DNA from 2 places in the Streptomyces sp. NPDC057271 genome. Region 2 is predicted to be linked to the other one. Evidence: riboswitches for the same ligand, from Rfam matches in the RefSeq annotation. Region 2 holds a riboswitch; the other holds the start of a gene.
The links. A riboswitch is a leader RNA that binds a small molecule or an ion and turns the genes downstream of it on or off. The one in region 2 is predicted to bind cyclic di-AMP.
Positions count from the first base shown of each region.

Region 1: it holds a riboswitch for cyclic di-AMP, as region 2 does, so the genes downstream of both, ACFUJR_RS29515 (M23 family metallopeptidase) here and ACFUJR_RS22405 (transglycosylase SLT domain-containing protein) in region 2, are expected to answer to the same signal.

Region 1 covers NZ_JBHUYJ010000085.1:18,727-22,283, reverse strand. The annotation lists gene ACFUJR_RS29520 (M16 family metallopeptidase) at 1-1,137, shown strand, start outside; cyclic di-AMP (ydaO/yuaA leader) riboswitch at 1,350-1,516, shown strand; gene ACFUJR_RS29515 (M23 family metallopeptidase) at 1,529-2,314, shown strand; gene ACFUJR_RS29510 (GntR family transcriptional regulator) at 2,485-3,168, shown strand; gene ACFUJR_RS29505 (HPr family phosphocarrier protein) at 3,373-3,557, opposite strand, start outside.
Region 2 covers NZ_JBHUYJ010000049.1:11,378-14,934, reverse strand. The annotation lists gene ACFUJR_RS22410 (phosphoribosyltransferase family protein) at 1-1,052, shown strand, start outside; gene ACFUJR_RS22405 (transglycosylase SLT domain-containing protein) at 1,061-1,927, opposite strand; cyclic di-AMP (ydaO/yuaA leader) riboswitch at 1,932-2,117, opposite strand; gene ACFUJR_RS22400 (phosphocholine-specific phospholipase C) at 2,403-3,557, opposite strand, start outside.

The sequences.
Region 1 (3,557 bases), on a different contig from region 2:
ACCGCCGAGGAGTTCGCGGCCGAGCTGGAGCGCTGCGGCGCCACGCTCGACGCGCACGCCGACCACCCGGGCGTACGGGTCTCCCTGGAGGTCCCCGTCTCCCGGCTGCCCAAGGCGCTCGGGCTGCTCTCCGAGGCCCTGATCGCGCCGGCGTTCCTCGAGACCGAGGTCGAGCGCCTGGTGCGCAACCGGCTCGACGAGATCCCGCACGAGGCGGCCAATCCGGCCCGCAGGGCGGCCAAGCAGCTCTCCAAGGAGCTCTTCCCGGCCGACTCGCGTATGTCCCGGCCGCGCCAGGGCACCGAGGAGACGGTGGAGACGATCGACGCCGCCGCCGTCCGCGCCTTCTTCGACGCGCACGTCCGGCCCTCCACGGCCACGGCCGTGATCGTCGGCGACCTGACCGACGTGGACCTGGACAAGGTGCTCGCCGAGACGCTGGGCGCCTGGACGGGGAACACCGCCGCGTCCCGCCCGGTCCCGCCGATCACGGCCGACGACACCGGCCGTGTGGTCATCGTCGACCGCCCGGGTGCCGTCCAGACCCAGCTGCTGATCGGCCGGGTCGGCGCCGACCGTCACGACCGCGTATGGCCGGCCCAGGTCCTCGGCACGTACTGCCTCGGCGGCACCCTCACCTCCCGCCTGGACCGTGTCCTGCGCGAGGAGAAGGGCTACACCTACGGTGTCCGCGCCTTCGGCCAGGTGCTGCGCTCCGACGGCCAGGGCAACGGCGCCTCGATGCTCGCCATCAGCGGCTCCGTCGACACCCCCAACACCGGCCCGGCACTTGACGACCTGTGGAAGGTGCTGCGCACCCTCGCCGCGGAGGGTCTGACGGACGCCGAGCGCGACGTGGCCGTGCAGAACCTGGTGGGCGTGGCGCCGCTCAAGTACGAGACGGCCGCCTCGGTCGCCGGCACCCTCGCCGACCAGGTCGAGCAGCACCTTCCGGACGATTTCCAGGCGCAGTTGTACGCGCGTCTCGCCGAGACCGGCACGGTGGAGGCGACGGCCGCGGTCGTCAACGCCTTCCCGGTGGACCGTCTCGTCACCGTGCTCGTGGGTGACGCGTCGGAGATCGAGGAGCCGGTGCGCGCCCTCGGCATCGGCGAAGTGACCGTGGTGACGGGCTGATCGAGTCGTCAGGCCGCCGTGTCCGGCGGCCCCGGAGGACCCCGACGTCACGGTACGTCGGGGTCCTCCCCTTTGTCCGTATTGCTGCAGGCGGTGGCTGTATGGCCTGTGGCATGTCTTACAAACAGGCGTGTCTGTTTGGTGATTGAAAGACGGTCCGCTTAGCGTCGGTCCGGCTGTTCGCCAGTTGCACGCGCCGCACCCGCGGCATCGGACAGTCATCGCCGAGTCCCCGTCAGGCGCGAGCCTGGGGAGCCGGGGACCCACGCGAAGTCCCTGGGGTGAATCGGACGCCTTCGCACCTGTGCGGAGGGGCCCGTAGGAGACCTTCCTGCTCCGAACCCGTCAGCTAACCCGGTAGGCGAGAAGGAAGGAAAGGAACAGCCCCTACATGGCGTTCACCCGTGCCACCGGGAAGCATCGTGGTCCGAGCCGTCTGGCGCGCCGCAGCGCCGGCTTCGCAGGCGTCGCGACCCTCGCCACCACCGGCGTCATTGGAACCCTCGCCTCCCCGGCACTCGCCGTCGACGCGGACGCGGCCCCCTCCGTCGAGGACACCGGGCTGACCCAGATCATCGCCGCCGACTCGCTCGCCGACACCATCGACGCCCAGGCCGCCGCCCAGGAGCGCGAGGCCATCGAGGCGGAGGCGAAGCGCAAAGAGGAGGCCCGTGCGAAGGCCGAGGCGAAGCGCAAGGCCGAGGCCCGCGCCAAGGAGATCCGCGAGGCCAAGGAGCGCGCCGCCCGTGAGGCCGAGCGCAAGCGCCTGAACTCCTTCCAGCTTCCCGTGGCCGGTTCGTACGTCAGCACCGGCTACAAGACCGGCGGTGCGCTCTGGTCCTCCGGCAGCCACTCCGGCGTCGACTTCCACGCCGCCTCCGGCAGCAAGGTCGTCTCCGTCGGCTCCGGCACCGTCGTCGAGGCGGGCTGGGGCGGTGCGTACGGCAACAACGTCGTCATCCGGATGCACGACGGCACGTACACCCAGTACGGTCACCTCTCGGCCATCAGTGTCGGGGTCGGCCAGTCCGTCACCCCGGGCCAGCAGATAGGCATCTCGGGCTCGACCGGCAACTCCACCGGTCCGCACCTCCACTTCGAGGCCCGTACGACCGCCGAGTACGGCTCCGACATCAACCCGATCGCGTACCTCCGCGCCCGCGGTGTGAACGTCTGACCGTTCGAGTCTTTCCCGGATTCTCAGAAAAGCCCCGGCTCGTACCGAGCCGGGGCTTTTCGCTGACCAAAAACCTATCCATGGATCCTGGGGAGCCTTCGGAAACAATGCCCTGCTGCAATAGAGTCGCCGGAGAACCGGTTTCGCGCGGATCAAGGCGGAGGTCGAACATGCGCATTCCCGCGCACTCTGTATGCACGGCGATCCGGGACGACATCGTCACCGGGGTCTTCGAGCGCGGCAGCCGGCTGACCGAGGAGCAGCTCGCCCGCCGTTACGGAGTCTCCCGCGTCCCCGTCCGCGAGGCGCTGCGCACCCTGGAGTCCGAGGGTTTCGTGATCACCCGCCGCCACGCGGGCGCCCAAGTCGCCGAGCCCACCGAGCAGGAGGCGGCGGACCTGCTGGACGTACGGTCCCTGCTGGAGCCGCTCGGGGCCGCGCGCGCCGCGCAGCGCCGCACCGAGGCGCACCTCAAGGTGCTGCGAGGCCTGGTCAGGCTGGGGCAGGAGCGGGCCAGGCGGGGCCAGGCGGAGGATCTGCGCTCGCTCGGCGGCTGGTTCCACGAGACGCTGGCCCAGGCCTCGGGCAGTCCGGCGCTCACCGCGCTGCTCATCCAGCTACGGCACAAGATCGACTGGATGTACGCGATCGAACTCCCGGCTCAGCCGGTCGAGGCATGGGCCGAGCACGGGGCGATCGTGGACGCGGTGGCGCGCGGCGACGCCGAACGGGCCCGTGCGCTGACCGCGACGCACGCCGAACGGTCCCTGGTGCTGCACCGGCTGAAGCGCCCGGAGCGCGGGCGCGTGAGGGTTTCGCAACATGTCGTAAACACCGCGAGCGTCCGGAATTAACGAGCGGGCCGTATACAAAGGGCAGTAGATTTCGCGGGCCGGCTGCGTCCTGCCTGGAATGGCGCTCGGAAATGCGCTGTGCACGACGCACCGTGCATAATTCGCTGCCCGTAATGCGCCGCAAGGAATGTGCCCGCGGAATCGGGGGGACGAAAAAGCCGCGCCGCCGGTGCTCCGGCGTGCGCGGCTTCTTCGGAGATCGGGTCAGACGGTCTCGGGAAGCTCCTCGAGCCCCTCGGCAACCAGCTTCGCCAGGCGGTCGAGCGCGACCTCGGCGCCCTCGGCGTCCGAAGCGAGAACGATCTCCTCGCCGCCCTGCGCGCCCAGACCGAGCACCGCGAGCATCGACGCGGCGTTGACCGGGTTGCCATCGGCCTTGGCGATCGTCA
Region 2 (3,557 bases):
GGGTCCTCAACGACCATGTCCTGGCGGAGACCCGTGTCTCCGGCGGCGACCTGGCCGCCGTCGAGTCACGCGAGCGCGCCGTCCTCGCCAAGCGGGCCCGGCGCTACCGGGGTGACCGCCCACCGGCCCGGCTCGACGGCCGGACGGCCGTGGTCGTCGACGACGGACTGGCGACGGGCGCCACGGCGGTCGCCGCCTGCCGGGTCGTCCGTGCCCAGGGGGCCGCGCGTATCGTCCTCGCGGTGCCCGTCGCGCCGAGCGACTGGCCCGAGCGGATCGGCCGGGAGGCGGACGAGACCGTCAGCGTCCACGAACCGGCGTCCTTCTACGCGATCGGCCAGTTCTACGAGGACTTCTCCCAGACTCCGGACGAGGACGTCGTCGCCTGTCTGGAGCGCCACCACTCCGGCCACGGGGCGGACGCCCGGGACCCTGAGGTGCGCATCCCGGCCGGGGAGGTGCGGCTCGCGGGCCATCTGGTGGTGCCCGACGGCGCTCCGGGGATCGTGCTGTTCGCCCACGGCAGCGGCAGCAGCCGGCACAGCCCCCGCAACCGGGCCGTCGCGGAGAGCCTGAACCGCGCTGGTCTCGGGACGCTGCTGTTCGACCTGCTCACCGAGGAGGAGGCGGACGACCGCGGCAATGTGTTCGACACGGAGCTGCTGGCCGGCCGGCTGGCCCGGGCCGCGCACTGGCTGGTGGGCCGGCCGGGCCTCGACGGGCTGCGGATCGGCTACTTCGGCGCCAGCACCGGCGCCGCGGCCGCTCTCTGGGCCGCGGCCGACCCGCTCTCCGACGTGGCCGCCGTCGTCTCACGCGGCGGGCGCCCGGACCTCGCCGGGACGCGCCTCGCGCAGGTGCGCGCTCCGACGCTGCTGATCGTGGGGGGCCGCGACCCGCTCGTACAGGAGCTGAACGAGGCGGCCCAGGCGCGGCTCACCTGTGAGAACCGGCTCGTCGTCGTCGCCGGCGCCGGGCACCTCTTCGAGGAGCCCGGCACGCTGGAAGAGGTCGGCGGACTCGCCTCGAGCTGGTTCGCCGACCACTTCTAGGACGTCTGTCAGTACGGTCCGTTGACGTTGTCGATGGAGCCGTAGCGGTCCGCGGCGTAGTTGCAGGCGGCGGTGATGTTGGCGACCGGGTCGAACAGGTCCATGGACGTACCGGGCACGTGGTAGGCCAGGAAGGTCGGCTCGATCACCTGCAGGAGACCCTTGGACGGGGTGCCCTTGGCGGCGTTGGAGTCCCAGAGGTTGATGGCCTGGGGGTTGCCGGAGGACTCGCGCATGATGTTGCGGTGGATCCCCTCGTACGAACCGGGGATGCCGTACTTCTGGAGGACGTCGAGCGACTCGCGGATCCAGCCGTCGAGGTCGTTGGTGTAGCTCTTGGCGGCGGCCGGCGCGGCCTTTGCCGGGGCGGCCTTGGTCACGGTCTTGGTCGCGGCGGCGCCGGGAGCGGCGCTGCGCTGCTGCGAGCGGTCGGCGCGGTCCGTGCTCGTCGTACGGGCCGGGGACTTCTGCTGCTTCGTCGCGGCCGCGGGCTTCCCGCTCAGCCTGAGTTCCAGTCCCGGATGAATAAGTGACGGATTGTCACCGACGGCCTTGCGATTGGCCTTGTACAGGGCCTTCCAGCCGCCTCGAACACTCTGTTCGTGCGCGATCACGGAAAGGGAGTCGCCGCGGACGACGGTATAGATCTTGGCGGTGGAATTCCCGGCGGCGGGAATCGATTCCGCGATCTTCGCCGGGCTGCTGAAGACGGTCTTCTCGATGGGTGCGACCGCGGGTGCGGCGTTCGGCGCCGCGTGCGCGGCGGCGGTGGCCACGAGGGGGAGCGCCAATGCGGCTCCACCTGTGCTCGCGAGGGCGATACCGCGGCTGAGGGGCCGTCGCCTGGGGCGCCGGTGCTTACCGTGAGCGGACATGCAGGATTCCTCTCCGGCGCCTGCGGGGTGAGCTGTCGGGTTCGGGCTGGAGCTGCCCGGCCGCACGCGTGCGGCTTCACCCCAAGCCGCTCCGGAAAACCGGGCCGGCGAAAAAACTGGGTCCCCCGCTCCTGCCGACGGGTGAATGGCTGGTCTTTCGGACGGTGGCAGGATTCGGCGATCCGTCCGGGTCGAGGTGACCGTAGGCGAGGAATGTCGGACGGAACAAGGTGGGGCATGGAAGCGAAATCAAGAGGAAATTGAGAAATGCCTTGCCGGCGATCACGACCGCGCCGAACTGCCTTGGGGCGTAAGGGGAAGGGGGTCTCCCGTGGAGGTTGCCTCCCTCGCGCGTGATTCATGTCACCTGGGCAGTCAAAACGGTCATACGGGCAAATTCGACCGAGTTATGAAAAGGGGCGCAAGAGCATGAAAATGCCCTTGTGCCCCTTTTGGTGGGAAGTGTTGGCCTACGTCAGCCCGTGACGCTGGGGGCGCCGGTCTCGATGTGCCCGGTGTAACGGCGCGACCAGGTGCCGTCGACGTCGGCCGTGAGCGTGAAGTCGTACCAGCCGTCGCTGTACGCCACCGCGTTGAAGAAGTCCTCGCGCGAGGAGTTCGCCGGGACCGTGTACGTCCACGGCCCGTCCGTGCGGTAGGCGTTGGAGCGGATCGTGAAGGTCACGGGGCCGGCGGAGGTGTTGGTCATCCTGAGGTAGAGCGCCGTCTTCCCGGTCCCCGGCTCGGTCGCGAACCGCGCCGCCACCTCGATCGCCTTGCCCGCCTTCGACGCGTCCCCGATGAAGCGCCGCAGGAAGCGGTTGGGGCCGATCATCGAGATGTCGTACTTGCCCGACCCGGACCCGAGCCCGATGTTGAAGTAGTCCGTGGAGGTCGCGCCCGGGTCCACGGTGTACTGCCAGGCCGCGGTGTCCCGGTGCTGGTGCGGGTGGATCGTGAAGTGAGCGGCCCGCCTCGCCTCCGCGCCCTGGTTCGTCATCGAGAACCAGGCGAGGATCTTGCCCGCCGCACCGAACTCGAACCGGTCGAGGTTCCCGTTGACCTGGTACGGCACGGCGCGCGCCGGACGGGTGCCGGCCTCCTGCGCGGGCAGGGCGTTGTCCTGCGGTACCGGGTTCGGCAGGCGGCCGCAGGTGGACTGCCCGATGACCTCGGCGGTGGAGGGGAGGCCCGTGGGAACTCCGTACACCGGGCGGGCGAAGTCGAAGACGCCCGTCAGGTCGCCGGTGACCTTCCGCCGCCAGGCGCTGATGTTCGGGCAGGCGGCCGGGGTGCCGAGGGCGGCCGTCCAGGTCTCCATGAAGCGCAGGACCGAGGTGTGGTCGAAGACCTCGGAGCTGACCCAGCCGCCACGCGTCCAGGGCGACATGACGAGCATCGGGACGCGGAAGCCCAGGCCGATCGGCACGCCGTCGATGTACTCGCCCGGAGTTCCGGGCGGGGCGACCGGCGGCGGCACGTGGTCGAAGAACCCGTCGTTCTCGTCGTAGTTGAGGAACAGCACGGTCGAGTCGAAGACCTCGGGGTTCGCCGCCAGCGCGCGGTAGACCAGGTCGACGAAGTGCGCGCCGTCGCCCGGCGGGGCGTAGGGGTGCTCGGAGAAGGCTTC